Regions from separate parts of the Thalassobaculum salexigens DSM 19539 genome, predicted to be linked through region 1. Evidence: predicted binding sites of a transcription regulator. Region 1 holds the regulator's gene; the other holds the start of a gene.
The links. The regulator HrcA, encoded in region 1, represses chaperone genes, less so after heat shock. The targets are predictions, from matches to a motif close to GTTAGCACTCNCCNNNGGNGAGTGCTAAC.
Positions count from the first base shown of each region.

Region 2: G578_RS0114460 (co-chaperone GroES) is a predicted target of HrcA. The motif match lies at 7,085-7,113, and genes of this name have one in related genera.

Region 1 covers NZ_KE384095.1:439,488-454,219, reverse strand. Annotated here, with positions in the region: gene G578_RS0122535 (DUF1848 domain-containing protein) at 26-922, shown strand; gene grpE (nucleotide exchange factor GrpE) at 1,108-1,779, opposite strand; gene hrcA (heat-inducible transcriptional repressor HrcA) at 2,090-3,169, opposite strand; gene rph (ribonuclease PH) at 3,341-4,105, shown strand; gene rdgB (RdgB/HAM1 family non-canonical purine NTP pyrophosphatase) at 4,119-4,742, shown strand; gene hemW (radical SAM family heme chaperone HemW) at 4,720-5,964, shown strand; gene G578_RS0122505 (penicillin-binding protein activator) at 5,971-7,173, opposite strand; gene G578_RS0122500 (YraN family protein) at 7,284-7,778, shown strand; gene G578_RS0122495 (BON domain-containing protein) at 7,833-8,480, shown strand; gene G578_RS0122490 (transglutaminase family protein) at 8,477-9,325, shown strand; gene gshB (glutathione synthase) at 9,413-10,351, shown strand; gene G578_RS27765 (DNA/RNA non-specific endonuclease) at 10,366-11,133, opposite strand; gene G578_RS0122475 (DUF7282 domain-containing protein) at 11,229-11,654, opposite strand; gene G578_RS0122470 (anti-sigma factor) at 11,783-12,532, opposite strand; gene G578_RS0122465 (sigma-70 family RNA polymerase sigma factor) at 12,529-13,077, opposite strand; gene G578_RS0122460 (YifB family Mg chelatase-like AAA ATPase) at 13,192-14,712, opposite strand.
Region 2 covers NZ_KE384093.1:2,147,616-2,162,347, reverse strand. Annotated here, with positions in the region: gene G578_RS0114495 (sensor histidine kinase NtrY-like) at 1-740, shown strand, start outside; gene ntrX (nitrogen assimilation response regulator NtrX) at 730-2,127, shown strand; gene trkA (Trk system potassium transporter TrkA) at 2,152-3,528, shown strand; gene dat (D-amino-acid transaminase) at 3,680-4,543, shown strand; gene G578_RS0114475 (HAD family hydrolase) at 4,540-5,193, shown strand; gene hfq (RNA chaperone Hfq) at 5,300-5,551, shown strand; gene hflX (GTPase HflX) at 5,723-7,045, shown strand; gene G578_RS0114460 (co-chaperone GroES) at 7,152-7,439, shown strand; gene groL (chaperonin GroEL) at 7,532-9,196, shown strand; gene G578_RS0114450 (inositol monophosphatase family protein) at 9,272-10,108, shown strand; gene G578_RS0114445 (periplasmic heavy metal sensor) at 10,419-10,913, opposite strand; gene G578_RS26450 (hypothetical protein) at 10,970-11,440, opposite strand; gene G578_RS26445 (RNA polymerase sigma factor) at 11,437-12,009, opposite strand; gene G578_RS0114430 (EF-hand domain-containing protein) at 12,051-12,503, opposite strand; gene kce (3,5-dioxohexanoate:acetyl-CoA acetone transferase) at 12,675-13,610, shown strand; gene G578_RS0114420 (shikimate dehydrogenase family protein) at 13,625-14,440, shown strand; gene G578_RS0114415 (ATP-grasp domain-containing protein) at 14,602-14,732, shown strand, end outside.

The DNA of each region.
Region 1 (14,732 bases):
TTCTCGGCCCAAGTTGGCGTTTACCATGATCGTCTCCGCCAGCTACAAGACCGACATCCCCGCCTTCTACGGTTCCTGGTTCCGCAACCGGCTGGCCGCCGGCTTCGCCCGGGTCACGAACCCCTATGGCGGCAAACCCTTCACCGTGGGGCTCGACCCGGAGGCCGCCGAGGCCTTCGTGTTCTGGACCCGCAACGCCGAACCGTTCCTCGACACGCTGGAAACGCTGGCGACACAGCGGCGGCCGTTCATGGTGCAGGTGACCGTCACCGGCTATCCGCGGGCTCTGGAGCGGTCGGTGATCGATACCGGCCGGGCGGTGGCGCAGATCCGCGAGATGGCCCGGCATTTCGGGCCGCGGACCGTGGTCTGGCGCTACGATCCGGTGCTGATCACCGATCTTACGCCGCCCGATTTCCACGCGCGGACCTTTGCCGCGCTGGCGCAGGACCTGGCCGGCGCGGTCGACGAGGTCGTGCTGTCCTTCGCCACGATCTACCGCAAGACCGGCGCCAACCTGCGCCGGCTGGAACGGGAGGCCGGCATCGCCTGGCGGGATCCGGAGGCCGAAGAGAAGCGCGCGCTGCTGGCCCGTCTGGCGGAGATCGCCGCCGAGCGGGGCATCCGTCCCACCCTTTGCGCCCAGCCGGACCTGCTCTCGCCCGGACTGGCCCCGGCCGCCTGCATCGACGTGACCCGGCTGTCCGGGATCGCGGACCGGGAGATCGGAGGACGGGAGAAGGGCAACCGGCCGGGCTGCGCCTGCGCGGAATCCCGCGATATCGGCGCCTACGACACGTGCCCGCACGGCTGTCTCTACTGCTACGCGGTCGGCCGGCCGGAAACCGCCAAGCGCAAGATGCGGGCACATGATCCGGACAGCGAGTTCCTGTTCCCGCCGGATGGAAGGACCAAAACCTAGCTCATGACACTTTACTACAGCGCCACTCCCCGGATTTATGCCGGGGCCTACTCGCCCGCTGTTCCAAGTCCTGGCGCCTGATTCATGGCGTCCGCGCGTGCAGACGGATGGGCCCCGGCATAAATCCGGGGCGTGCTTTTTGGAGGGTAGAAGGTAGAGAGAGGGGCGCTCGAGCACCCCCAGCCTCACGCCGTGGTATCGACCCGCTCGTGGTCGTCCGGCTTGCCACCCTTGGCGACGCCGACCATGGCGGCGCGCAGCAGCCGATCGTGCAGCACGTAGCCCGGCGCGAGAACCTGAACCACCGTGCCCGGCGCCTTGCTCGGATCCTCGACCTCGAACATCGCCTGATGCAGGTTGTAGTCGAACTTCTCGCCGAGTGGGTTGATCCGCACGATCTTGTGCTTGTCGAAGGCGTTCAGAACCTCCTTCTCGGTCATCTCCACGCCGACGATGACGTTCTTCACCGCGTCGTCGAGGGAATCCCGGTCCGCCGGGGCGGAGTCCAGCGCACGGCGCAGGTTGTCGACGGCGTTCAGCAGATCCTTGGCCAGGTCGGCCGACGCGAACTTGCGCCACTGCTCCTTCTCGCGCTCGGTGCGCCGGCGCAGGTTCTCCGCATCGGCCAGGGCCCGCAGTGCCTGGTCCTTGAGATGGGCGACCTGCTCCTCGAGCTCGGCGATCCGCACGTCGCGGGCATCGGTCTGGCCGCCGTCCGTGTCGATCAGGCCTTCTTCCGACAGGCCCAGGCTCTCGGCAAGCGACGCCTCGGCCGCCTGATCGTACGGGGCTTCGCCCGGCGCCTGCTGATCGTTGACGGGTTGCGGGCCGGCGGGCTTGTTCTGGTCGTTCGCCATGATCGCTACTCGTGGTCCTGCGGTTGAAAATGCGGCACGTCCGTGGATCGGAGACTGTCGTGACGTCCGCTATGTAAGGCGCCTGTGCGTCGATGAAAACCCGAATCGCCGCAAATCACCCCCGAGCGTCGGCGGATCCCTCGGCGTCGGCCCGGTGCGGCGTCCCGGATTTCCTAGAACCAAATCCGACCGTATTGAATCACGGAGCGATTCAATACGGTCGGTGAATTTGTCTCTGAACCAATAAGATAGAGCAGAATCAGGCACGCCGATGGGATCGCGAAGTGATCCCGTCACCGCACGATCTGCTCTAGCCCAGCAGCCGGCTGATCAGCTTGGAGGTGTAGTCGACCATCGGGATGATGCGGGCGTAGTTCATCCGGGTCGGGCCGATCACACCGATGGCGCCCACGACCGAACGTTTCTGATCGTGGTACGGCGCGATGATCATCGAGCAGCCGGTGTTGCGGAACAGCTGATTCTCGGCGCCGATGAAGATCTGCACCCCGTCGGCGGCCCCGGTGGCGTCGAGCAGGCGCAGGGTGCTCTCCTTCTCCTCGAGCTGCTCGAACAGCCCGCGGATCCGCTCCAGGTCCTCCAGGGCGGTCACGTCGTGCAGCAGGGCCGACTGGCCGCGCAGGATCAGGGTGGAGGCACCCGGCCCCCCGCCCCAGGTAGCCAGCCCGGCCTGCACGACGCGGGAGGTCAGGTCGTCAAGCTCGGCCTTGCGCTGGACGATCTCCTCCTCGATCCGCGCCATCGCCTCGCTGAGCGTGCGACCGCTGAGCCGGGTGTTCAGGTAGTTGGTCGCCTCCACCAGGGCCGAGGGCGGCAGGCCGGCGGGCAGCTCCACCACCCGGTTCTCCACCAGGCCGGTTTCGCTGACCAGCACCACCAGGGCGCGCTGGTTGCCGAGCGGCACGAACTCGATATGGCGCAGCGAACCTTCATTCTTCGGCGAGACGACGAGGCCGGCGCAGCGGGTCAGCCCGGCCAGAGCGGAGGACGCCTCCTCCAGCATCTCCGCCACACTGCGGCCCGCGGCGGCGCACTGTCCGTCGATGCTCTCCCGTTCCTCCGGCCCGAGATCGCCGCCGATCTCCAGCAGGCCGTCGACGAACATGCGCAGGCCCGCGTCGGTCGGCAGGCGCCCGGCGGAGGTATGGGGCGAGAACAGCAGTCCCGCCTCCTCCAGATCGGCCATGACGTTGCGAATTGTCGCCGGCGACAGCACCAGGCCCTGCTTACGCGACAGGGTGCGCGAGCCCACCGGTTCCCCCGTCTCCACATAGGCATCGACCACGTGCATGAGGATCCGGCGCGACCGCTCGTTGAGTTGCGCCAGGGCGGTGGACGGCATCGACGTGCCGTCAAAGGGTTCTTTGTGCATAGCTGCCATCGTAGCGCAAAATCTAGGAAGCGCTATGCGGCCGGTCAACGTGTGTCGCCACCGCCTCCGCCGGTCCGCCCGCAGCGGTCCGCGAGACTGGACGCCGGGGGTCGGGATCGCTAGCTTCCGCGCAGATTTCGACCAGAGCCATCCGCAACGAAAGGCGACCCCATGGCATCCGCCCCGACCTCCGGCCAGAACGCCGGCCAGACCCCGGCGGGCTCCCGGCCCTCCGGCCGCGCCGTCGACGAACTGCGCAAGGTGGTCCTGGAACCCGGCTTCGCCAAGCATGCCGAAGGCTCCTGCCTCGCCCGGTTCGGCGACACTCACGTGCTGTGCACCGCCACCGTGGAAGAGCGGGTCCCGCCGTGGCTGAAGGGCGGCGGCAAGGGCTGGGTCACCGCCGAATACGGCATGCTGCCGCGCTCCACCCATACCCGCACCGACCGCGAGGCCGCCCGCGGCAAGCAGTCGGGTCGTACCCAAGAGATCCAGCGCCTGATCGGCCGCTCCCTGCGCGCCGTCACCGACCTCGCCGCCCTGGGCGAGCGCCAGATCCGGATCGACTGCGACGTGCTGCAGGCCGATGGCGGCACCCGCACCGCGGCGATCACCGGATCCTGGGTCGCCCTGCACCAGGCGATCGCCACCCTGAAGCGCTTCGGCGCGGTGAAGAGCGATCCGCTGGTCGACCGCGTGGCCGCGATCTCCTGCGGCATCTACAAGGGTGTGCCGGTGCTGGATCTCGACTATGCCGAGGACAGCGACTGCGACGCCGACGCCAATTTCGTGCTGACCGCCGGCGGCGGACTGGTCGAGGTCCAGGCCACGGCCGAGGGCGATCCGTTCTCGGAGGCGGCGTTCATGGAACTGCTGCGCCTCGCCCGCAAGGGCACCGACGAGCTCGCCTCCCTGCAGCTCGCGGCCGTGGGCTGAGGAGACCGACGCCATGGCGCCCCGCAAGCTGGCCGGCGAGACCCTGGTCCTCGCCAGCCATAATCCCGGCAAGGTGCGGGAGATCGGCGAGCTGCTGGCGCCCTATGGCATGAGCGTGGTCTCCGCCGGCGAGCTCGGCCTGCCGGAGCCGGAGGAGACGGGCACCACTTTCGTTGCGAATGCCGAACTGAAGGCGCTGGCGGCGGCCACGGCCTCCGGAAAACCGGCGCTGGCCGACGATTCCGGGTTCTGCGTCGCGGCTCTGGACGGCGATCCGGGGATCTACTCCGCCCGCTGGGCCGGACCGTCCAAGGACTTCTCGGTCGCCATGGAGCTGGTCCACCGGAAGATGGCGGAGAGCGGCTCGGACGACGACCGGGCCTGGTTCACCTGCGCGCTGACCCTCGCCTGGCCCGACGGCCATTGCGAAAGCGTGGAGGGCTTCGTGCACGGCACCGCCGTGTGGCCGCCGCGCGGCGACAAGGGCTTCGGCTACGATCCCATGTTCGTGCCCGACGGCGACACCAAGACCTTCGGCGAGGGCGATGCCGACTGGAAACATTCGGTCAGCCACCGGGCGGACGCCTTCGCCCAGCTCGTGGCGCGGTGCTTCGATGGCGGCCCTGCTGGCGACTGACCCCACCGCTCGGGCGGCGGCGGCGTCGGACCCGCTCGGACTCTATGTCCACTGGCCGTTCTGCCGGGCCAAGTGCCCCTATTGCGACTTCAACAGCCATGTCTCGGACAGCGTCGATCACGCCCTGTGGCGCAACCTCCTGGTGCGCGAGCTGGAAACCCTGGCGCCCCGGGTCGGCGGCGCGGCGGACGGCACCCGGCGGCTGGTCAGCATCTTCTTCGGCGGCGGCACCCCGTCGCTGATGGAGCCGGAAACCGTCGCCGACGTGCTGGAGGCGGCGCGGCGGCTGTTCCGCTTCAACAACGACATCGAGATCACCCTGGAGGCCAACCCCACCTCGGTGGAGGCGGCGAAGATGGCGGCGTTCCGGCAGGCCGGGATCACCCGGGTCTCGCTCGGGGTGCAGGCCCTGGACGACGCGTCGCTGCGCTTTCTGGGACGGGAGCACTCGGCGGCGGAGGCGCTGGCCGCCCTGGATGCCGTACGGGCGCAGTTCGACACCGTCTCCTTCGACCTGATCTATGCCCGGCCAGAGCAGGACCTGGCCGGCTGGCTGCGGGAACTGGAGCGGGCGATCGCCCTGGAGCCGGTGCACCTGTCGCTCTATCAGCTCACCATCGAGCCGACGACGCCGTTCTACGCCCGCCACGCCCGCGGCGAGTTCGCCCTCCCGGACGACGACGGGGCGGCCGACCTGTATGAGGCGACCCAGGAAATCCTAGGCCGGGCGGGCCTGCCGGCCTACGAGGTGTCCAACCACGCCCGCCCCGGCCATGAATGCCGGCACAATCTCGTCTACTGGCGCTATCAGGACTATCTCGGCATCGGACCCGGCGCCCATGGCCGGCTGTCGGACGGACGGCGCGGCGCGGCGAAGACCGCGACCCGCACTCACCGGGCGCCGACGATCTGGCTGGACCGGGTGGCCCGGGAGGGTCATGCCCTGGTCGACGATGCGCCGATCCCGCGGGACGAGGCGCTGATGGAAGCGGTGCTGATGGGCCTGCGCATCGACGAAGGGCTGACCGAGGACCGGTGTCGCCACCTGTTCGGCGCCGCGCCCGCCGACCTGTTCGAGGCCCCGGCGCTGGAGGGCCTGGTCGCCGCCGGATTCCTGGAGACCGCGGGCGCCGATATCCGCGCCACCGCCGCCGGCCGCGCCCGTCTGGACGCGGTCACCGCACGCCTGTTGCAGCACGCCCGGCCGCTGACGGGCCGGTAGGCCGGCTCAGTTGATCGCCGCCGAGAAGCTGGTCGGCGCCGGGTCCACCCGCTCGAACCCGTTGGCGGTCAGCCGCAGGACGGCGAGGCCGCGCTGGTTGGTCCCGTCGATCAGCAGGCGGAACAGCCCGTCGGCCCCGTTGAAGCCCGACGGCTGGGTCAGGGTCTCCACCGAGAAGCCGTCGCCATCCGGCTGGCGGGCCAGCACGGCCGCCAGGCCCACCGCGTCATAGGCCAGCGAGGCGAGGCCGTGGGGGGCGCCGCCATGCACCGCGCGGTAGCGGTCGACGAAGGGCTTGCGGCCGGCCGGGTCCGGGGCCGCGAACCAGCCGCCCACCAGGGTCGGCTCCCGGCCCAGGGCCGGGTCGGCCCACAGCGCGGTGCCCAGATACTTCACCTTGTTCGGGTCGATGTCATAGTAAGCCATCAGCGGCGCCAGATTGAGGATGTTCTGCCCACCCTCGGGCACAAGGACCGCGTCGTAGCCGGCTTCCCCGCCGGCCGCGAAGCTCTTGACCGTCTCGGAGAGCGAGGTCGAGGAGCCCGGCGTGTAGGACCGCATCCGGCTGATCGTCGCCCCGGTCTTCGCCGCGGTGTCCCGCGCCGCCTGCATCGCTTCGAACCCGTAGGCATTGGACGGCGCCAGGACGCCGATGCGGCTATAGCCGTTGGCGGCGGCATAGCGGATCACCCGCTCGACCTGCTCGCCCGGCAGCAGTCCCAGCACCCACACGCCGTTGCCCGCCGCGGAGCGGTCGTTGGAGAACGACAGCACCGGCACGTTCGCCGCCTGGGCCACCGGACCGACCGCCCGGGCCGAATCCGAGAACAGCGGGCCGATGATCATGTCGGCGCCTTCGCTGATGGCATTGCGGGCGACCCCGACGGCGGTCTGCGGGTCGGAGGCGGTGTCGTAGAAGGCGAGGGCGAAATCCTCGGTCGCGATGTCGAACAGGGCGAGCTCGGCGGCATTGCGCAGCGCCTTGCCCACCGTCGCGGCCCGGCCGGTGAGCGGCAGCAGCAGCGCAACCTTGGGCGGACCGGTCCGATCGGGGATGGTGACGCCTCCGGGGACCGGCTGGTTCGGCTGCAGATCCAGGCTCGACGGCGGCGGGGCTTCAGAGGTCTTGGGCGGTGGCGCGGTCTCGACCCGCTCGCTCGGCGCCTCCGGCTGCTTTGCGCTTGAACATGCCGCCAGAACTGCAACCATGACGGCCAACGTCGCGAAAAGCCCCGCCTGCCGTGTCCGGAACCTCATCATGCAGCTTTCCTCCGCTTTGGTCGAAACCCACGGGTTCCTGAAATCTGGCCGGTCAGACCGTGGCCGACGCTAATCGACACGCGCCGTCAAGTAAACGTGGCGACACGAGCGCCAGTTCCGTCACTCAAGCATCAATTACTCAAGCCCGAATTACTCAAGCACAGGAAGATGACAGGATCGCGGCAGACGGCCGCCGGCGGCGCCGGCGCGCCCAGTCCTGGGGCCTGGCGGCGGAGACCTGGGCCGCCCTCTGGCTGCGCCTGAAGGGCTATCGGGTCCTCGCCCGACGCGAACGCACGCCGGCCGGGGAGATCGATCTGGTGGTCCGGCGCGGCGATGTTCTCGTCGCCGTCGAGGTCAAGGCCCGGCGCAGTCTGGCCGCCGCCGTCGATGCCGTTTCGACCCGACAGCGGCTGCGCATCGCCCGCGCCCTGGCACTGGTCGCGGGCAGGGATCCGACCCTGTCCGGCCTGGGCCGACGCCTGGACCTGGTGATCGTGCGCCCCTGGCGCCTGCCGATCCATCTGGTCGACGTGCACCGCGACAACCGGTGACGGACGGCCGCGAAACCCCTAAGTATGGAACCGACGTCACTGGAGTACGCATCGATGCCGCAGAAACCCGTTCGCCAGCGCCCCCTGTTCCCCCGTCCCGTCTCGCGCCGCTCCCCCCGCGCGCGCCTTGGCGCAGCGCTGATCGTGCTGGCCGCCCTGGCGGTGCCCCTGGCCGGATGCTCGCCCGTGGGGATGGCCGTGGGTGCCGGTGCCGCCGGCGCCACCGCCGCGCAGACCGAGAAGGGCTTCACCCGCTCCGTCGATGACAGCCGCATCCGCCTGCAGCTCAACGCCAAGTTCTTCGAGACCAACTACGACCTGTTCGCCGACGTCTCCTTCACCGTCGACCAGGGCCGGGTGCTGCTGACCGGCACGGTGGAGGATCCGGAGGACCGGGTGACCGCCACCCGCCTCGCCTGGAGCGCCGACGGCGTGGTCGAGGTGATCAACGAGCTGCAGGTCACCGACCAGTCCTCGCTGACCGATTTCGGCCGCGACACGCGGATCGGCACCGAGCTGCGGCTCAAGCTGCTGGCCGACGACAAGGTCGCCTCCATCAACTACTCGATCGAGGTGGTGAACCAGACCGTCTACATCATGGGCATCGCCCGCTCCCAGGCCGAGCTCGGCAGGGCGATCGGCCATGCCCGCAACATTCCCTATGTGCGCGGCGTGGTCGACTACGTGACGGTGCGCCCGTGACCGCAGACCCGCAGGCCGGACTGACCGTCGAGACGGCGGGGGCGCTGCTGGACGAGGCCGCCGCCGCGTGCGCCGCCGATCCGAACGCCCGGCTCGACATGGCGCGGCTCGGGCTCGCCCTGTCGGTCCTGGCCCACCCGGAGCCGGAGGTGAGGCCCCAGCTCTCCCATCTGGAGGAGATCGCCGGCAAGGCGGCCGGTCTGGCCGGCCGCGATCCCTCGCAGGTCCTGCCGTCGCTCATGGCCGACGAACTCGGCTATGCCGGCGACACCGACAGCTACGAGGACATGATCAATGCCGACCTGGCCGCGGTGATCGACCGCCGCCGCGGCCTGCCCGTGGCGCTCGGCATCCTGTACTGCCACGCCGCCCGGGCGGCCGGCTGGGACGCGGCCGGGCTGAGCTTCCCGGCGCATTTCCTGATCCGCGTCGACGGACCCGGCGGCCGGCACATCCTCGACCCGTTCCACGGTGGCCGGGCCATGGATGCCGGCACCATGCGCAGCCTGCTGCGCCATATGGGCGCCGGCGAGGACCTGACCGCCGAGCATCATCGGGACGTCGCCGACCGTCTGGTTCTGTTACGCCTGCAGAACAACATCAAGCTGCGCCGGCTGCAGAGCAACGACATCGAGGGCGGGCTCGCCGTGCTGGCCCGGATGCGCCGCCTGGCGCCGGACGTGGCCGCACTGGTCATGGAGGAGGCGGCGATCCTGGCGGAGGGCGGGGCGATCCTGGGCGCCGCCAAGGCCGTGAAGAGTTACCTGGCGGCGGGCTATGGCGCGATTGAGGACCGCACGGAGATGGAGCGGTTCCTGGCGTCGATACAAACCCGCTTGAACTGACCGCCGCGCCGGTCGATTGTCGCGCTGACGCGCACGCCGCACCCACCAAGCCAACGCATCCACCAAGAGTGAGACGGGGAGAGAGCCATGGGCCTTGAGGTCGCGATCCAGATGGACCCGATCGAGCCGGTCAACATCGACGCGGACAGCACCTTCGCCCTGGCGCTGGAAGCGAAGAAGCGCGGACATACACTCTACCACTATCTCCCAAAGCATCTGAGCTTCCGCGACGGCAGGGTCACCGCCCGGGCGGCGGAACTGGACGTGCGCCGGGTCATGGGCGACCACTTCACCCTGGGCGAACGCGGCGTGATGAACCTGGCCGATGTGGACGTGGTGCTGATGCGCCAGGACCCGCCCTTCGACATGTCCTACATCACCGCCACCCATGTGCTGGAGCACATCCACCCCAAGACCCTGGTGGTGAACGACCCGGCCCATGTGCGCAACGCCCCGGAGAAGCTCTTCGTCACCCATTTCGAAGACGTCATGCCGCCGACCCTGATCACGCACGATCCGGAGGAGATCAAGGCGTTCCGCGACGAGCACAAGGACATCATCGTCAAGCCGCTGTTCGGCAACGGCGGCGCCGGCGTGTTCCACATCAAGCCGGGCGACGAGAACCTGAACTCCCTGCTGGAGATCTTCACCCAGATGTTCCGCGAGCCGATCATCGTGCAGACCTACCTGCCGGAGGTCCGCCAGGGCGACAAGCGGGTGATCCTGGTCGACGGCAAGGGTGTGGGCGCCATCAACCGCATCCCGGCGGACGGCGAGGCCCGCTCCAACATGCATGTCGGCGGCCGCGCGGTGAAATGCGAGATGACCCGGCGCGACCACGAGATCTGCGAGATCATCGGCCCGGAACTGAAGAAGCGCGGCCAGATCTTCGTCGGCATCGACGTGATCGGTCGTTACCTGACCGAAATCAACGTGACCTCACCGACCGGCATCCAGGAGCTGAGCCGGTTCGACGGCATCGACGTTCCCGCCATGCTGTGGGACGCGATCGAGGAGAAGCTGTAGGGCCGCCCGGGCCGTCAGCACCCAAGTCCCGCCACGACCTCCGCCGGGTCGCCGATCGCCTCACTGCCGGGGAAGAAGACGAGGCGGGCGCGTGCTTCCACCTCATACATGGCCACCCGCGTCGCGCAGAAGTCGGCGTTGCGCTCCAGCGCCTGGTCCATGATGAACGCGACGACCGAGCGGCCGCGGCCGACGGTCACGATCTTAAAGTAGCCCGAGGGGACCACATGCGGCTCGTTGGCGGCGGGCAGGGGCGGCATGGGGCGTTCGTACAGCGGACCGGTCACCACATGGACCGTCCCGCCCGAGCGGCCGGCCAGGGCCCGGATCGCCGTCTCTAGCCGGACCCAGGGTCCCTGGTTGAGGGCGCTCGCCTGCGGGGTGATGTTCGACAGGTAGTTGGTGGTCGCCCAGCCCGCCATGCCGGCGAAGGCGGCGAGCGGCGCCTGGTGGCCGCGATCGGTCTTCAGGATGGCGGCCGCGTCCCGATAGTCCTCGGGCTCCAGGGTCGCGCGCGCCGGCAGGTCCGGATCGGCCTTCCATCTGCGCGCACGACTGGGTCCGAAGTTCCGGGTATCGACCGCATAGGCGATCCAGTCGGCGAATTTGGTGACCGGATTGTTGGACAGGGTATAGGCCGGCCGCACGATCACCTGATTGGCCAGGGCACCCGGCCCGTGGGGGCAGGTGCCCATGCAGGCTTCGGTGACCAGGAACTGCGCGGCGGCCGGACTTGCGGCCGCCACCCATAGCAGCGCCAGGACCGCCGCAAACCGAGCCATGTCTCCCTCCCGATCTGAGAACCGGGAGGGAGTATGAGTATATCAATACTCAACGTCGAATATTATATTACTCAACCCTGAGTGGTGCCGTCCCGTCACTCGGCGGTGATCACCGTCATGACCAGCTTGCCGTCCGGCTTGATCGGGCCGTCTTCCTTGGCGCCGAGGGTGTACTCAAAAATGCCGGTCTTGGTGCCGCCGGCCTCGCTGTGGACCATGAGCATCAGCATCTCGCCGGATTTCACCGGCTCGGACAGCAGGGCGGTGACATGGGCGTTCTCGCCCTTCTTCAGCGGCGCGTAGCCGACGACCGGCCCGGGCTTGTGGTCGGCGCCGGTGCGGTGAACGACGAGCCAGCCGTTCTCGGGCGCCATCACCTCCATGGCGGTCACCGAGCCCTCGGCGACCGACTGGCCCGACGCCTTGACGCCGGCATGGTCCATGGCCTGGGCGGCACCCAGAGTCAGGCCCGTCAGGAGGACGGAGGCGATCAGGGTGTGTTTCGCGCATTTGACGGTCATGTCGTGAATCCTCGTTCGTCTGTTCTCGGGTGCGCCGGACACAGAGCCCGACGCCGGCTCTCATCGAAGCCGCCCGTAGATACGGAGGATTTCGCGGCGGGTTTCAGGCCCGCGCGATTTTTTGCGGATCAGTCCTCGGCCGGGATCAGCGTGCCGTGCAGGGCCGGACCGGTGGGCTGGCCGGTGGGCGAGCCGCCGGGCGGCTCCAGGCTGATGCCGAAGGTGGCGTTGCGCAGCAGGGCCGGGTCGACCTGATCCAGGCGCTTGCGGGTCGTGCCGGAGACGTCCTCCAGCAGGCCGAGCGACCGCGGGATCGGGGAGATCCCCTCGCCGACGATCCAGAGCTGGTAGGTCTTGTCCGCCACCGGCTCGGCGGTGACCGGGCGGATGGTGAGCTCCCGGCTCTCCAGATCGACCGAGAGCAGGAAGCGCGGCTGGGTATCGCCGTCGTGGAACACCGCCACGAAAGTCCGGGACGGCGGGAGGATCACCTCGCGGACCACAAGCACGCCGGCGAGACAGGCGGCGATCGCCGCCGCGCCGACGGCCGCCGCGCGCCAGCGGCCGAGCCGGCGGCGCATCCGGGCGAGGTCGGTCACCGTTCCGTCCCGGGTTCCGACCCGGGCTCCATCCTGGCCCCCACCCTCCCGGGCGGGTCCGGCGATGGCCGCCTCGATGGCCGGGAACAGGTCCGGCGGCGGCGCGACCGGTGCCACGTCGTCCAGCATCGGCGACAGATGCCGCTCCCACACGGCGATGGCCGCATCCAGCGCCGGCTCCCGTGTCCGCCGGGCCTCGACGGCGACCCGCTCCTCCGGCGTCAGCGTCCCGAGCACATATTCCGCCGCCGCCAGCTCGATGTCCTCGCGTTCCCTCATGCCGTCAGGCAGTCCCTGAGCTGCTTCAGGCTGCGGTGCAGCCAGGTCTTGATCGTGCCGACGGGCTGACCGAACCGATCGGCAAGGTCCTGGCGCGACAGCCCGTCCAGATAGGCGAGGCGCACCAAGCTCCCGCGCTCGCCTTCCAGCGCGTCGAGGCAGACCTCCAATCGGCGCCGATCCTCGCTCGCCTCCACGTCGCCAAGGGCCGATCGCGCCGGATCGGCCGCCCGCTCCAGGGCGATGTCGTCCGAGACGGTGGCGACCCGCGCACGGCGCACCTCGTCCAGCGCGCGGTTGCGGGCGATGGTCGCCATCCAGGTGATGGGGGAGGCGCGGGCCGGATCGAAATCGCCCGCCCGCTGCCAGATCTTCACGTACACGTCCTGCACCACCTCGTCGGTCTCGTCCCGTCGCCGCAAGATACGCAGAATGATGCCGTAGAGTTTCGGCGCGGTCGCTTCATACAGGTCGGCGAAGGCCTGCCGATCACCGCCGGCCACGCGGTCAAGCAGCCGCGATATGTCCGAGCTCGACGCGAGCATCGCCCGTATGGCCTCCCAGGATGCGCTTCGGGGCGGGCCCGCCCGGCCACAAAGGTGGTCCGGCCCGACCGAAGTCAAGGGCCGGGCCGGCGATCCCTCCGCTACCCCCGGCACCTACCCCCCGCGCCCGCGATAGGCCAGGGCTTCGGCCACGTGCACGCGGCAGACCGTCTCCGCCCGGTCGAGATCGGCCAGGGTCCGCGCCACCTTCAGCACCCGATGGTAGCCCCGGGCCGAGAGCTGCAGCTTCTCCGCCGCCTGGCGCATCAGCGCCCGGCCCGGTGGGTCCGGCTCGGCCACGGCGGTCAGCAGCTCGCCATTGGCATCGGCGTTGGTGCGCACCGCGCCCGTCGGGTCGAGCCGGCGGTAACGCTCCGTCTGCAGCGCCCGGGCGGCGGCGACCCGGGCGGCGACGGTGGCGCTGCCCTCGGCCGGCGGCGGCAGGGACAGGTCGGCCGCCGACACCGCTTGCACCTCTATTGCCAGATCGAAACGGTCCAGCAGAGGGCCGGACAGCCGGTTCTGGTAGTCGCCGCCGCAACGCGGGGCCCGCGAGCAGGCCCGGTTCGGATCGGCCAGATGGCCGCAGCGGCAGGGGTTCATGGCGGCGACGAGCTGGAACCGGGCGGGGTAGGTGACGTGGTGATTGGCCCGGGCGATCACCGCCTCCCCGGTCTCGATCGGCTGCCGCAGGGCGTCCAGCACCTGACGCGGGAATTCGGCCAGCTCGTCCAGGAACAGCACGCCGCGATGGGCGAGCGACACCTCGCCCGGCTTCGCCCGGATTCCGCCGCCGATCAGAGCGGGACCGGAGCTGGAATGGTGCGGATCGCGAAACGGCCGGCCGCGCTCGATCCGGCCCTCCCGGAGCACGCCGGCCACCGAGCGGATCATCGACACCTCCAGCGCCTCGGCCGGGGTCAGCGGCGGCAGCAGGCCGGGCAGGCGGGCGGCCATCATCGACTTGCCGGCGCCGGGCGGGCCGACCATGAGAAGGTTGTGATTGCCGGCCGCCACCACCTCCAGTGCCCGCTTGGCGGTCTCCTGGCCCTTCACGTCCTTCAGGTCGGGATAATGCGGCTCGGCCTCGACCACCCCGTCCGCCGCCTCGGGCAGCACCTGCACGCCACGCAGATGGTTCAGCAGGGACAGCAGGTCGGGGGCGGCGATCACCTCGATCCCTTCGGCCCAGCGCGCCTCGGGGCCGCAAACCGCCGGGCAGATCACCCCGCGCCGCCCGCCTGCGGCCGCGGCCACCGCCGCCGGCAGGACGCCCGCCACCGGCGAGATCCGGCCATCCAGCGCCAGTTCGCCCAGCACGATGCGGTCGCCTACATCCTCGACCGACAGCGCGCCCATGGCCACCAGGATGCCCAGCGCTACCGGCAAGTCGAAATGCCCGCCCTCCTTCGGCAGGTCGGCCGGCGCCAGGTTCACCGTGATCCGCTTGTACGGCAGCGCCAGGCCCAGCGCGGAGAGCGCGGCAACCACCCGCTCGCGGCTTTCGGTCACCGCCTTGTCGGCCAGCCCGACCAGGCAGACACCCCCCATGCCGCCGCCGCCGACATGGACCTGGACGTCGACCTCCACCGTGTCGATGCCGCGGAACGCCACCGTCGTCACCCGCGCGCCCATGGGCAGACCTCCCTCGCACC
Region 2 (14,732 bases), on a different contig from region 1:
GCAAGGCGGCCTGGGCCGATGTGGCCCGGCGGATCGCCCATGAGATCAAGAACCCGCTGACCCCGATCCAGCTGTCGGCCGAACGGTTGCGCCGGAAATACCTGAAGGAGATCGAGTCCGACCCGGAGACCTTCGCGCGGATGATCGACACCATCGTGCGTCAGGTCGGGGATATCGGCCGCATGGTCGACGAGTTCTCGTCCTTCGCGCGGATGCCGACGCCGGTGATGCGCGACGAGGACCTGCGCGACCTGGTGAGCGCGGCGGCTGATCTGCAGCGCGGCGCCAGGCCGGGGGTGTCGCTGACCGTGGAAACCGGCGGCGAGCCTGTGACGTTGCGCTGCGATTCGCGGCAGATCCGCCAGGCCCTGACCAATCTGCTGCAGAACGCGGTGGATGCGATCGAGAGCCGACAGCAGGCGGAAGGCGAGGGCGCGGCACCGGGATCGATCACGGTCACAATCGAGCCACGAGGTGATGCCATTGTGGCAACTGTCGCAGACAACGGCCGCGGTTTGCCTGACACTGAGCGCGACCGGCTGACCGAGCCGTATGTCACCACACGCGAGAAAGGGACCGGCCTCGGGCTGGCCATCGTGAAGAAAATCATGGAAGATCACGGCGGTTCGATAGAACTCCGGGACCGTCCGGAAGGCGGCGCAGCGGTTAGTCTGATATTCTCGACGCCGCCTACGGTCCTCAACGAAACCAACCCGGCTCTGGCATACCATGGCCAATGATATCCTGATCGTCGACGACGAAGCCGATATCCGGATGCTGATCGGCGATATCCTCGAGGACGAGGGTTACGAGTCCCGGCAGGCGGCGAATTCGACCGAGGCGCTCGACGTCATCCGCCGGCGCATGCCGTCCCTGGTGATCCTGGATATCTGGCTGCAGAACAGCGAACTCGACGGGCTCGGCATCCTCAGCGCCATCCAGCGCGACCATCCCGGCCTGCCCGTGATCATGATCAGCGGCCACGGCACCATCGAGACCGCCGTCACCGCGATCAAGAAGGGCGCCTACGACTTCATCGAGAAGCCGTTCAAGGCCGACCGGCTGCTGTTCATGGTGCAGCGCGCGATCGAGGCGGCCCGGCTGCGGCGCGAGAACGACGACCTGAAGAAGCGCACCGGCACCGGCGGCGACCTGGTGGGCATCTCCGCCGGCATCAACACCGTGCGCGCCTCCGTGGAGAAGGTGGCGCCGACCGGCAGCCGCGTGCTGATCACCGGCCCGGCCGGCGTCGGCAAGGAGATCGTCGCCCGGCGCATCCACGAGCGCTCTCGCCGCGCCACCGGCACGTTCGTCGTGCTGAACTGCGCCACGCTCACCCCCGACCGGCTGGAGACCGAGCTGTTCGGCACCGAGCCGGGCGGCGCCGAGCCGCGCACCATCGGCACCCTGGAGCTGGCCCATAAGGGCACGCTGCTGCTGGACGAGGTGGCCGACATGCCGCTGGAGACCCAGGGCAAGATCCTGCGCGTGCTTCAGGAACAGTCGTTCCGCCGGGTCGGCGGCGACACCGAGGTCGAGGTCGACGTGCGGGTCATCGCCGCGACCAACCGCGACCTGCAGCAGGAGATGAGCGCCGGGCGGTTCCGCGAGGATCTGTTCTACCGGCTCAACGTCGTGCCGATCCGCGTGCCGCCCCTGCGCGAGCGGCGCGAGGACGTGCCTATGCTGGCCCGCCATTTCGTCACGCTGTCGGCCGAGGCCAGCGGCATGATCGCGCGGCCCCTGGGCGAGGATGCGGTGGCGGCCCTGCAGGCCTATGAGTGGCCGGGCAACGTGCGCCAGCTGCGCAACGTGGTCGACTGGATGCTGATCATGGCCGGCGGCGGCGCCCGCGATCCGATCCGCGCCGACCAGCTTCCCCCGGAGATCGGCTCGGCCACCCCGGCGGCGCTGCGCTGGGAGAAGGGCAGCGAGATCATGGGCCTCAGCCTGCGCGAGGCGCGCGAGACCTTCGAGCGGGAGTATCTCCTGGCCCAGGTCAATCGCTTCGGCGGCAACATCTCGCGCACCGCCTCCTTCGTCGGCATGGAGCGCTCGGCTCTGCACCGTAAGCTCAAGTCCCTCGGCCTGCAGCAGGCGGAAAAGCCGGTCCGGCAGACCGGCTGACGCCCTCATGAAAGTCATCGCCCGATGAAAGTCGTCATCTGCGGCGCCGGCCAGGTCGGCACCAGCATCGCCCGGCATCTCGCCGGCGAGAACAACGACGTCACCGTCATCGACCAGTCGCCGGAGCTGATCCAGAAGCTCAGCGACACCCTGGACGTGCGCGCCATCGCCGGTTTCGCCTCCTATCCCAGCGTGCTGGAGCAGGCGGGCCTGCGCGACGCCGACATGCTGATCGCGGTGACCTACAGCGACGAGGTCAACATGGTCGCCTGCCAGGTCGGCCATTCGATCTTCAACGTGCCGACCAAGATCGCCCGGGTGCGCAACCAGGACTACCTGCTGCCGATCTGGGCCGACCTGTTCTCGCGCGAGCACATGCCGATCGACGTGATCATCTCGCCGGAGCGCGAGGTGGCCCGCGCCATCGGCCGCCGGCTGCAGGTGCCGGGCGCGCTCGACGTGGTGCCGATGGCCGACGGCAAGGTCCGCGTGGTCGGCGTGCGTTGCGAGGAGACCACGCCGATCATCCACACGCCGCTGCGCCAGCTCACCTCGCTGTTCACCGACCTGGCCGTGGTGATCGTCGGCATCCTGCGCGAGGGCAGGGCGATCGTGCCGAAGGCCGAGGACCAGATGCTGCCCGGCGACGAGGTGTATTTCGTCTGCGACAGCCGCCACCTGTCCCGGGCGCTCGCCAGCTTCGGCCACGAGGAGCCGGAGGCGCGCAGCGTCATCATCGCCGGCGGCGGCAATATCGGGCTGACCCTGGCCGAGGAGATCGAGCGCGAGCATCACGGCGTGAACGCCAAGGTTATCGAGTTCAACCGCGCCCGCGCCCGCTCCGTCGCCCAGTCGCTGCAACGCACCATGGTGCTGAACGGCGACGTGCTCGACCCGGAGATCCTGGAAGAGGCCAACATCTCGCAGACCGAGACCTTCGTCGCCGTGTCCAACGACGACGAGGTCAACATCCTGAGCTCCCTGCTGGCCAAACGCTCGGGCTGCAAGCGCACCGTCGCCCTGATCAACGCCTCGACCTACGCGCCGCTGATCACCCAGCTCGGCATCGACGCCGTGGTGAACCCACGGGCGATCACCGTCTCCACGATCCTTCAGCATGTGCGCCGCGGCCGGATCCGCAGTGTGTATTCCCTGCGCGAGGATTTCGGCGAGGTGATCGAGGCCGAGGCGCTGGAGACCTCGGTGCTGGTCGGCCATCCGCTGAAGGACGCCAGGCTGCCCAACGGCGTCATCGTCGGCGCCATCGTGCGCGGCGAGGAGGTCATCGTGCCCCGTGCCGACACCGTGGTGCAGGCCCGCGACCGGGTGGTCGTCTTCGCCACCTATGAAGCGGTGAAGAAAGTCGAGAAACTGTTCGCCGTCCGTCTCGATTTCTTCTAGAGCACAAGCGCTTCGATCTTAACCGATCGTGCTCTAATTGGTTGAAGATAGAGCAAATTCACAAGATCAGATGCTTCCATCCGATCTTGATTTGCTCTAGATACCCCTTAAGTCCTTCTCTGTCTCCCATCTCTGCCCAGCCGGAGGTCCCATGTCCCGGATCGCCTATGTGAACGGCCGTTTTCTTCCCCATTCCCATGCCGAGGTCCATGTCGAGGACCGCGGCTACCAGTTTGCCGACGGCGTCTACGAGGTGGTCCTCGTGCAGAACGGCGTGATGGTCGACGAGATGCCGCATCTCGACCGGCTGGACCGCTCGCTGGACGAGCTGCGCATCGCCCATCCCATGAGCCGCGGCGCCCTGCGCTCGGTGATGCGCGAGCTGGTGCGCCTGAACCGGATCCGCAATGGGCTGGTCTACATGCAGGTCACCCGGGGCGTCGCCAAGCGCGACCATCCGTTCCCGAAGAATGCCAAGCCGAGCATCGTGCTGACCGCCAAGCGGATCAGCATGCCGAGCCAGGAGACGGTGGAGAACGGCGTCAAGGTCATCACGATCCGGGATATCCGCTGGGAACGCTGCGATATCAAGTCCGTATCGCTTCTTCCTAATATTCTGGGTAAGCAGGAGGCGCGGGAAAACGGCGCCTTCGAGGCCTGGCAGGTGGACGCGGATGGCAACGTCACCGAGGGCACGTCGAGCAATGCCTGGATCGTCACCCAGGACGGCGAGCTGGTCACCCGGCCGGCGACCAACGACATCCTGAACGGCATCACCCGGCTGTCGATCCTGAAGCTGGCCGAGCGCCAGGGCCTGAAATACGTCGAGCGGGCGTTCTCGGTGGACGAGGCCAAGAAGGCGCGAGAGGCCTTCGCGTCATCGGCGACCGCCTTCGTCACCCCGGTCACCCAGATCGACGACGTGGTCATCGGCAACGGCAAGGCCGGCACCCTGTCGCGCGGCCTGCGCGACAGCTACATGGAATACGCCGCCGGCGAAGGGGCCACCGCGTGAAGCGACTGCCGCGTCCCGACGCGGTCCTGTTCGACTGGGACTCCACCCTGGTGGACAACTGGGGTGGCATCACCCGCGCGCTGTCCGCCACCTTCACCGAGTACGGCCTGGATCCCTGGGACGAGGTGCAGGTGCGGGCCAACGCCAAGCTCTCGATGCGCGACAGCTTTCCCAAGCTGTTCGGCGAGCGCTGGGAGGATGCGTCGAAGAAGTTCTACGAGAGCTTCGCCTCGGTCCATCTGGAGACCCTGCGGCCGCTGCCCGGCGCGGTCGAGTTGCTCGACGCCCTGGCCGCCGAGGGCATCCCCATGGGCGTGGTCAGCAACAAGTCGGGGACCTACCTGCGCCTGGAGACCGCGCATCTCGGCTGGGACAGGTATTTCCACCGGATCCTCGGCTCGCACGACGCGCCGAAGGACAAGCCGGCGGCCGATCCGATTCACATGGCGTTGGAGGGCACGGGTGTCGCGGCCGGTCCCAGCGTGTGGTTCGTGGGCGACAGCGCGGTCGATCTCGCCAGCGCCCATGCCGCCGGATGCGTGCCGGTGCTGGTGCATCCGGAGGTTCCGCACCCCGAGGATCTGAGCGACTGTCCGCCCGCAATGCAGCTTTTTGACTGTTATGGGCTTCTTGGCGCGCTACGCGGTTGAGTCGCAACGATTTCACGGTATATCTTTGCAACTGATCTCGCATCTGCGAAAGAGGTGGTGCCACCGCCCGCGCGGACGAGCCGATTGAGGAGCGAAGGAAAAAACCATGGCCGCAGAAAAGAGCCAGAGCGTCCAAGATGTCTTTCTCAACAAGATCCGTAAGGACAAGACGCCCGTCACCGTGTTCCTCGTGAACGGTGTCAAACTCCAGGGTATCGTCACGTGGTTCGACAATTTCTGTCTGCTGCTGCGCCGCGACGCCCATTCCCAGCTCGTCTACAAGCACGCGGTGTCGACCATCATGCCGCAGCATCCGGTCAGCCTGTTCGAGCCCGGCGAGGACAGCGGCGACAGCTGACCGGCATGACCCGGTACGGGTCAGAACGGTCCTCGCGTCGTCCCGGACTTGATCCGGGGGCCGGTCATCCACATGTTGGAGCGCTGGATGGGACTCCCACGCGCTCCAGCACACGGCTGATCTTGGCCCCGCCACAGAACCGGGGAAAGAGTGAGGTGAGGTGGGCCCCGCATGGAGGAACCCGCCTTGGGTAAGACCCGCGCCATCGTGCTGCATCCGCGCCTGCCGTCGAAGGACGAGGACACGCCCGGTGTCCGCGATCCCGAGGCACGCCTGGAGGAAGCCGTCGGCCTCACCGCGGCGATCGACCTTGAGACCGTCCACAGCGAGGTGCTGACCGTGAACCGGCCGCGCCCGAGCACCCTGTTCGGCGGCGGCCAGATCGAGCGGTTCCAGGCGCTGGCAGAGGCGATGGAGGTCGAGGTCATCGTCATCGACCACGCCCTGACCCCGGGACAGCAGCGCAATCTGGAGAAGGGGCTGAACGTCAAGGTCATCGACCGCACCCAGCTCATCCTCGAGATCTTCGGTGCCCGCGCCCGCACCCATGAGGGCCGCCTCCAGGTCGAGCTCGCCTCGCTGACCTTCCAGCGCTCCCGGCTGGTGCGGTCCTGGACCCACCTGGAGCGCCAGCGCGGCGGCGCCGGCTTCCTCGGCGGTCCCGGCGAGCGGCAGCTCGAACTCGACCGCCGGCTGATCGGCGACCGCATCACCCGCATCAAGCGCGAGCTGGAGGAGGTCAAGCGGACCCGCGAGCTGCACCGCGAGGCGCGCCGCCGGGTGCCGTTCCCGATCGTGGCCCTGGTCGGCTACACCAACGCCGGCAAATCCACGCTGTTCAACAAGCTGTCGGGCGCCTCGGTGATGGCGCAGGACCTGCTGTTCGCCACCCTGGACCCGACCATGCGCCGGATCGACCTGCCGGGCGGGCGCACGGTGATCGTGTCCGACACGGTCGGCTTCATCTCCGACCTGCCGACCCACCTGGTGGCCGCCTTCCGCGCCACCCTGGAGGAGGTGACCGAGGCCGATCTGGTGCTGCATGTGCGCGACATCTCCCATGTGGATACCGAGGCGCAGAAGCGCGACGTGCTGGCGGTGCTCGAGGATCTGGGGATCGACGAGACCACCCGGCCGGGCCGCATGCTCGACGTGCTGAACAAAATCGACCGGCTGCCCGAGGAGCGCCGCATCACCCTGCGCAACGAGGTTGCACGGTCGAACGGCGAGACGGTCTGCGTCTCCGCGGTGACCGGAGAGGGGATCGGCGACCTGATCGCGGCGATCGACGGCTTCCTGTCCGCCGACCACCGGGTCGTCACCCTGCATGTGGACTATGCCGACGGCGAGATCACCGCCTGGCTGCACAGCCACGGCGACATCATCGAGCGGGTGGACGACGACACCGGCTCCAAGATCACCGTCGGGCTCGATCCCAGCACCCTCGCGCGGGCCGAAAAGCGCTTCGGAGAGCGGTTTCAGCGCCTCGATTGAGGCCGAACGGTTGACAGAAATAGGTTAAGTCGCCATACCCCTGGCACTCATTCACGGCGAGTGCTAACACCCGCCGTTTTCATTGCCGAGCCATGGAGGAAGCCCCATGAAATTCCGTCCGCTGCATGACCGCGTTGTCGTTGAGCCGCTGGTGAGTGACACCAAGACCGCCGGCGGGATCATCATTCCCGACACGGCCAAGGAAAAGCCGATGCAGGGCAAGGTCGTGGCCGTCGGCGCCGGTGCGCGCGACGAGTCCGGCAAGGTCGTGTCGCTCGACGTGAAGAAGGGCGACACCGTCCTGTACGGCAAGTGGTCCGGCACCGAGGTGAAGATCGACGGCAAGGACGTGTTGATCATGAAGGAGTCGGACATCATGGGTGTGGTTGGCTGAACCGGCTGCGGCTGAACAGGCTGCGGCCGATCCGCCGCGTCCGACCCAACCGATCCTGCCGCCAACCGGCAAACGAACTACGGAGATAGAAAATGGCTGCTAAGGACGTGAAGTTTGACGTCGATGCCCGCGACCGCCTGCTCAAGGGCGTGGACACGCTGGCCAACGCCGTCAAGGTGACCCTCGGCCCGAAGGGCCGCAACGTGGTGCTGGACAAGTCGTTCGGCGCCCCGCGCATCACCAAGGACGGCGTCACCGTCGCCAAGGACATCGAGCTCAAAGACAAGTTCGAGAACATGGGCGCGCAGATGGTGCGCGAAGTGGCCTCGAAGACCTCCGATCTTGCCGGTGACGGCACGACGACCGCCACTGTGCTGGCCCAGGCCATCGTCCGCGAGGGCGTGCGCGCCGTCGCCGCCGGCCTGAACCCGATGGACCTGAAGCGCGGCATCGACATGGCCGTCACCGCCGTCATCAAGGACGTCGAGGCCAACTCCAAGAAGATCAAGTCGTCCAGCGAAGTCGCTCAGGTCGGCACGATCTCCGCCAATGGCGACGCCGATGTCGGCAAGCTGCTGGCCGAGGCGATGGACAAGGTCGGCCAGGAAGGCGTGATCACCGTCGAGGAAGCCAAGTCGCTGCACACCGAGCTCGACGTCGTCGAGGGCATGCAGTTCGACCGCGGTTATCTGTCGCCGTACTTCGTGACCAACGCCGACAAGATGATCTGCGAGCTGGAAAACCCGCTGATCCTGATCCACGAGAAGAAGCTGTCCAGCCTGCAGCCGATGCTGCCGCTGCTGGAGCAGGTGGCCCGCTCGTCCCGTCCGTTCCTGATCATCGCCGAGGATGTCGAGGGCGAGGCCCTGGCGACCCTGGTGGTGAACAAGCTGCGCGGCGGCCTGAAGGTCGCGGCGGTGAAGGCCCCGGGCTTCGGCGATCGCCGCAAGGCCATGCTGGAGGACATCGCCGTCCTGACCGGCGGCACCGTGGTGTCCGAGGATGTCGGCATCAACCTTGAGACCGTCGACATCAAGATGCTCGGCACCGCCAAGAGCGTGACCCTGACCAAGGACGAGACCACGGTCGTCGACGGCGCCGGCAAGAAGAAGGACATCCAGGCCCGCGTCAGCCAGATCAAGGCGCAGGTCGAGGAGACCACCTCCGACTACGACAAGGAAAAGCTCCAGGAGCGTCTGGCGAAGCTGGTCGGCGGCGTGGCGGTTCTGCGCGTCGGCGGTGCGACCGAGATCGAGGTGAAGGAGCGCAAGGATCGCGTCGACGACGCGATGCACGCGACCCGCGCCGCGGTCCAGGAAGGCATCGTCGCCGGCGGCGGCACCGCGTTGCTCTACGGCACCCGTGCCCTGGACAAGCTGAAATACGCCAATGACGACCAGCGTATGGGCATCGACATCGTGCGCCGCGCCCTGCAGGCCCCGTGCCGGCAGATCGCCGAGAATGCCGGTGCCGACGGGTCGGTCGTTGTCGGCAAGCTGCTCGAGCAGAAGTCGGTGACCTTCGGCTACAACGCCGCCACCGACACCTACGAGGACCTGATCAAGGCCGGTGTCATCGACCCGACCAAGGTGGTGCGCACCGCGCTGCAGGACGCCGCGTCCATCGCCGGTCTGCTGATCACCACCGAGGCCATGGTCGCCGAGAAGCCGGAGCCCGCGGGCGCCGGTGGTGGCGGCGGCATGCCCGACATGGGTGGCATGGGCGGAATGGGTGGCATGGGCGGCATGGACTTCTGAGCCAGCCGCACTCGTGTTAGGGAAGGGCCGGGCCGTGTGTCCGGCCCTTTCTCGTTCCTACGGAGCTAATCGCCGATGACATCCGTCGACCTCGACCGGCTGGCCGCCACCCTTACCGAGGTGGCCGAGGCGGAGATCCTGCCGCGCTGGCGCAACCTGGACGACGGCGACATCCGCGAGAAGACCGGTCCGACCGACCTGGTCACCGTCGCCGACGAGGCGGCCGAGCGCCGGCTGGTCGAGCTGCTGCCGGATCTCTATCCCGGCTCCATCGTGATCGGCGAGGAGTCGGTGGAGCGGGACCGCTCGCTGCTGGGGCTGATCGACGGCGACGCGCCGGTGTGGATCGTCGATCCGGTCGACGGCACCAAGAACTTCGCCGAGGGCAAGGACCGCTTCTGCGTCATGGTGGCGCTCACCCATCGCGGCGAGATCCTGGCGTCGGCCATCCACCAGCCGGTGGAGAAGCGCACCGCCGTCGCCGCCAAGGGCGAGGGCGCCTGGATGCTGGGCGAGGCCGGACGCGAGCGCCTGCGCGTGGCCCCGGCGGCCGGGATCGACGCGATGGAGGGCTCCTTCAACTTCCGCTTCTTCCCCGAGGAGGTGCGTCCGGGCATCCGCGAACGCGCCAACGCGGTGCTGGGCGACCGGCACCACCGCCGCGGCTGTGCCGGCTACGACTACATCCAGCTCGCCACCGGCCGGTGGCACTACGCGGTGTACTGGAAGAAGATGCCCTGGGACCACGCCCCGGGTCTGCTGATCCACGGCGAGGCGGGCGGCTATTCCGCCTGTGTCGACGGCACCCCGTACCGGCCGGGGCAGCTCGGCGGCGGCATCATCGCCGCGGCCGACGAGGCCGGGTGGCGGGCGCTGCGGGATCAGGTGGTGGGGCCGGTTCCGACGGTGTGAGCGCGCGATCCTTCTCACCGTCATCCCGGCCGACCCCCGGGTCGAGCCCGGGGCTCACCGGGATGACGTCTGGGACGGGCGTAACGACTGTCGTCCCTCTTCCGGGCGTGGAGTCGCTTGTGGCCCGGCTTTCCCCTTGTCGCCCGCATTCCCCGATCTTCCCGAACTCCCCGACCCAAGGCCGGGGAGTGAATGAGAGAGATGGAGGGAGGATCGAACGGTCTTTGTCAGCGACAGAGTCGATGATGGCCGTCGGTGTTTTGGCCCCATCCTGAAGCAGCCCCGCTCAGGGCCGAGCCGTGCCGAAGCCTCAGTCGCTGGGCGGCGGCGGGCCCTTGTGCCGGTCGGCCCAGGCGCGGGCGCGCTCGGCGAAGGCGTGGCGCTGTTCCGGGGTCATCGAGGTCACCACGTCGGTAATCGCGGCGTGCACCGCCGTCTCCATCCGGTCCCTGGCCGCCCGCATCCGGCCCAGTGCCGCCTCGTAATCGGCGCGCACGAACGGATCGGCCGACAGCGTGTCGGCGACGGCGCTGCGCGCCGCGTCGGCGTCCCGGCGCAGCGGGTCGATGGTCGTCTCGTGCCGCTGCCAGACCGTGCGCACCGTGTCGATCCCGTCCTCGCCGACCATACGGCGCAGCCAGCGCGGGCCCGGCCCGTCCGGCGGCGGCGGGCCGGCGAAATGGCCCGGACCGCCCCGCCCGCCCCAGCCGTGATCGACCCAGCGGCCGATGGCGAGGCCGCCGATGAACAGGTTCACGCCCAGGGAAGCGAGGAGGAGGAGGATCAGCCAGCGGGTGCGTGTCATGTCGGATCTCGGGTCAGGTCAGGCTTGCAGGGGTCGGGCATAGGATCGGGCAAGGGTCAGAACGTGTCCTGGGTGGCGAAGCCCACCGCCGAGGCGGCGGCCAGGGAATAGGTGTCGGTATCGCCGGTCGCCTGGGTCACGACCGCCGTCGTCGTGCTCTGGAAGCCGGGCAGGGGCAGCTCGGGGTTGGCCGCACCGATGACGATGCCGAGCACGGCGGCGGCGGCGAGGCCGGCGGCCGGGCGCCACAGGCCAACCCAGCCGGCGATCAGCGCCAGCAGCGGGTTGCCGCGCTCCGGAATGTCCTTCAGCGCCACCCGCAGGGCGGGGTTCGGCTGCGGCACCGGCAGGGCGTCGAGCATCATGTCCAAGTGGCGCGCCTCGTCGGCGGCGCGGGCCAGATCCCGGTCGCCGGACAACAGCGCCACCGCCGCCTCGCGCTCGGCATCCGGCCAGCGGGCGGGATCGCCGCCATAGGCCTCAACCAGCGCCAGGACCCGGGCCTTGGTGATGTTGCTCTGTGTCATCGGGCTTCTCCCAACAATTCGGCGCGCTGATCGGCGAGGGCCTGGCGCAATGTCCGGCGGCCCCGGGCCAGCAGGGATTCCAGCGCCTCGACCGAGATGTCGAGGGCGGCGGAGGCGTCGGCCCCGGAGAGGCCTTCGTAATGGACCAGCACGATGGCGGCGCGCTGGCGTTCGGGCAGGGCGTCCAGGGCGGTGCGCACCTTGTCGGCGGTCGCCGCGTCGTGGAGCCCGCGATCGGGGGCGGGGCCGCTGTCGATCAGGGTGACGTCCTCCGGATCCACGGTCGGCTTGAGGCGGCGCAGCCGATCCAGCGCGGCGTTGCGGGCGACCCGGTAGAGCCAGGTGGAGACCCGCGCCTGGGGCGTCCAGTCGCCGGCCTTGCGCCAGAGAGAGAGATAGGTGTCCTGCACCACGTCCTCCGCGGTCGCCCGGTCGCCCAGCATGCGCTGGGCAAAGCCGAGCAGGCGGTCCGCATGGCGGTCCACCAGCAGGCGGAAGGCGGCCGAATCGCCGTCGGCGACCCGCGGCATGAGCGCCGCATCCGGGTCCTCCTGGCTTCGATCCGTCAAGCTGCCGCCTCCCGTGCTGGCTCCAGGTCCGTACGCCGACCTTAGTGCTTCGGGCCGTGATGGCCCTTGGCCGCCTTCATCTCCTCGAGCGAGACGGCGCCGTCGCCGTTGGTGTCGAGCTTCATCATCCGCTCGCCGCGCATCGGCATCTCCTCGGCGCTGAGCTGACCGTCGCCGTCCTTGTCGAGCTTGGCGATCATACGCCCGAACCGCTCCTGGCGCTGCTCGGCGCGCGCGGCGTCCATCTCCTCCAGGCTGAGCTTGCCGTCGCCATTGGCGTCGGCGGCGGCGAAGCGGGCGGCGTGGAAGGACTCGATCTCGGCGGTGGTGATCTTACCGTCCTTGTCGGCGTCCATCTGCTGGAAGCGCATCTCCATGTACTCGGCGCGCTTGCCGTCCTTGGGGCCGTCGCCATGGGCGATGGCAAGCGAGGGGACGATCACCGCCGTGCCGAGAGCGGCGGCGAGGGCGAGGGCCTTGATCCGGGTGGTCATCTTCGATGTCTCCGTGAGGGGGGCTGATTTGGGGATCAGGTGGCCACCTGTACTTCCCTCAACGGGGGCTGCCGGTAATTCCGTCGCACAGTGTTTACAGGCCTTTGACGGCCCGCCGCGAACCGCTACCGTAGCGCGCGAAAACGAGAAGCCGGTCAGACGGAGGAAACCATGGCGGCGAAGCAGAACAAGGTGATCATCACGTGTGCGGTGACCGGGTCGATCCACACCCCGAGCATGAGCCCGCACCTGCCGATCACCGCCGACGAGGTCGCCCAGCAGGCCATCGACGCGGCCGAGGCCGGCGCCTCCATCCTGCACCTGCACGCCCGCAATCCCGACGGCAGCCCGACCCCGGACCCCAAGGCGTTCATGGAGTTCCTGCCGCGCATCAAGCAGAACTCCGACGCGGTGGTGAACATCACCACCGGCGGCGGTCACGGCATGTCCCTGGAGGAGCGTCTGGCGGCGGCCGTGGCGGCCAGCCCGGAGATGACCTCGCTGAACATGGGCTCGATGAATTTCGGCCTGTTCCCGATCCTGGATAAGATGAAGGACTTCCAGCACGAGTGGGAGCCGAAGTTCCTGGAGAACAGCCGCGACTTCATTTTCCGGAACACCTTCAAGGATATCGAGTACGTCCTTAAGGAGCTGGGCGAAGGCCACGGCGTGAAGTTCGAGTACGAGTGCTACGATGTCGGCCACCTGTACAACCTGGCCCACTTCCTCGACCGCGGCCTGGTGAAGCCGCCGCTCTTCGTGCAGACGATCTTCGGCATCCTGGGCGGTATCGGCGCCGATCCGGAGAACCTGATGTTCATGAAGCGCACCGCCGACAAGCTGTTCGGCGACCAGTACAACTGGTCGGTCCTGGCGGCCGGGCGGCATCAGATGAACTTCACCACCATGGCGGCGATCAACGGCGGCAACGTCCGCGTCGGCCTGGAGGACAGCCTGTTCATCGGCAAGGGCAAGATGGCCAAGTCGAACGCCGAGCAGGTCGCCAAGATCCGCCGCATCATCGAGGAGTTGAGCCTCGAAGTCGCCTCCCCGACGGAAGCCCGCGAGATGCTGGCGCTCAAGGGCGGCGACATGGTGAACTTCTGACCGGCTGAGCGCGGATGCCGACCCTCAACATCACGGGCAAGACGGCCGTCTACGGCATTCTTGCCCACCCCACCGACCATGTGCGCGCGCCGCAGGTGTTCAACGCGGCCTATGAGGCGGCGGGGATCGACGCAGTGCTGGTGCCGCTCGACGTCACGCCGGAAGACCTGGCCACCGTCGTCGCCGCGCTGAAGGTCACCCGCAACTTCCACGGCCTCACCGTCACGGTGCCGCATAAGGTGGCGATGGCCGAGCTGTGCGACGAACTCGCCCCCGGCGGCGAGCGGGTCGGCTCGGTCAACGCCATCCGCTTCACCGAGGACGGCCGCATGCTGGGCGACAACTTCGACGGCAAGGGCTACGTCACCGGGATGCGGAAGGCCGGCTTCGACTTCGCCGGCAAGAAGGTCCTGCAGCTCGGCGCCGGCGGGGCGGGGATGTCGATCGCCTTCTCCGTGGCCGAGGCCGGGGCGGCGGAGATCGCCATCGCCAACCGCACGGTGTCCAAGGCCGAGGCCCTGGGCCGCCGCGTACAGGCGGCCTTCCCGGGCACGACGGTCTCCGGCGTGGCGGCGGATGCGGATCCGGCGGGCTATGACGTGGTGATCAACACCACCTCGCTCGGCCTGCACGACGGCGACGCGCTGCCGGTCGATGTGGACAGGCTGTCGCCCGGCACGGCGGTCAGCGAGATCATCATGACCCCGGTTCATACCGAGCTGCTGAAACGCGCGGAGGCCAAGGGCCATCCGATCTATTTCGGCAAGCCGATGCTCGACGAGCAGATCAGGCTGATCGGCGCCTTCATGGGCTGTCCGCTGCCCGATTGAGGGCGAGAAACCGGCCCTCGACCAGGAAGGCAAATTAATTAGCGCCCGGGAGGCATCTCACCGCTTCCCGGCTTTCCGGTTCCGAGCGGTTGCGACCTCTTGGCAGTCTCCCATCTCTTTGCGAGCCCGACCGGGCGCCAGAGGACCAGGGAGAGCCCGTGATGACCGATCAGCCCATTCATGTGATCCACGAGAACCCGGAATGGCTGCCGCCCTTCGCCCGGGCCTTCGAGGCGCGCGGCGAGGCCTTCGTCGATCTGGACCTGTCCGACGGCGCCATCGACCTCGCGGC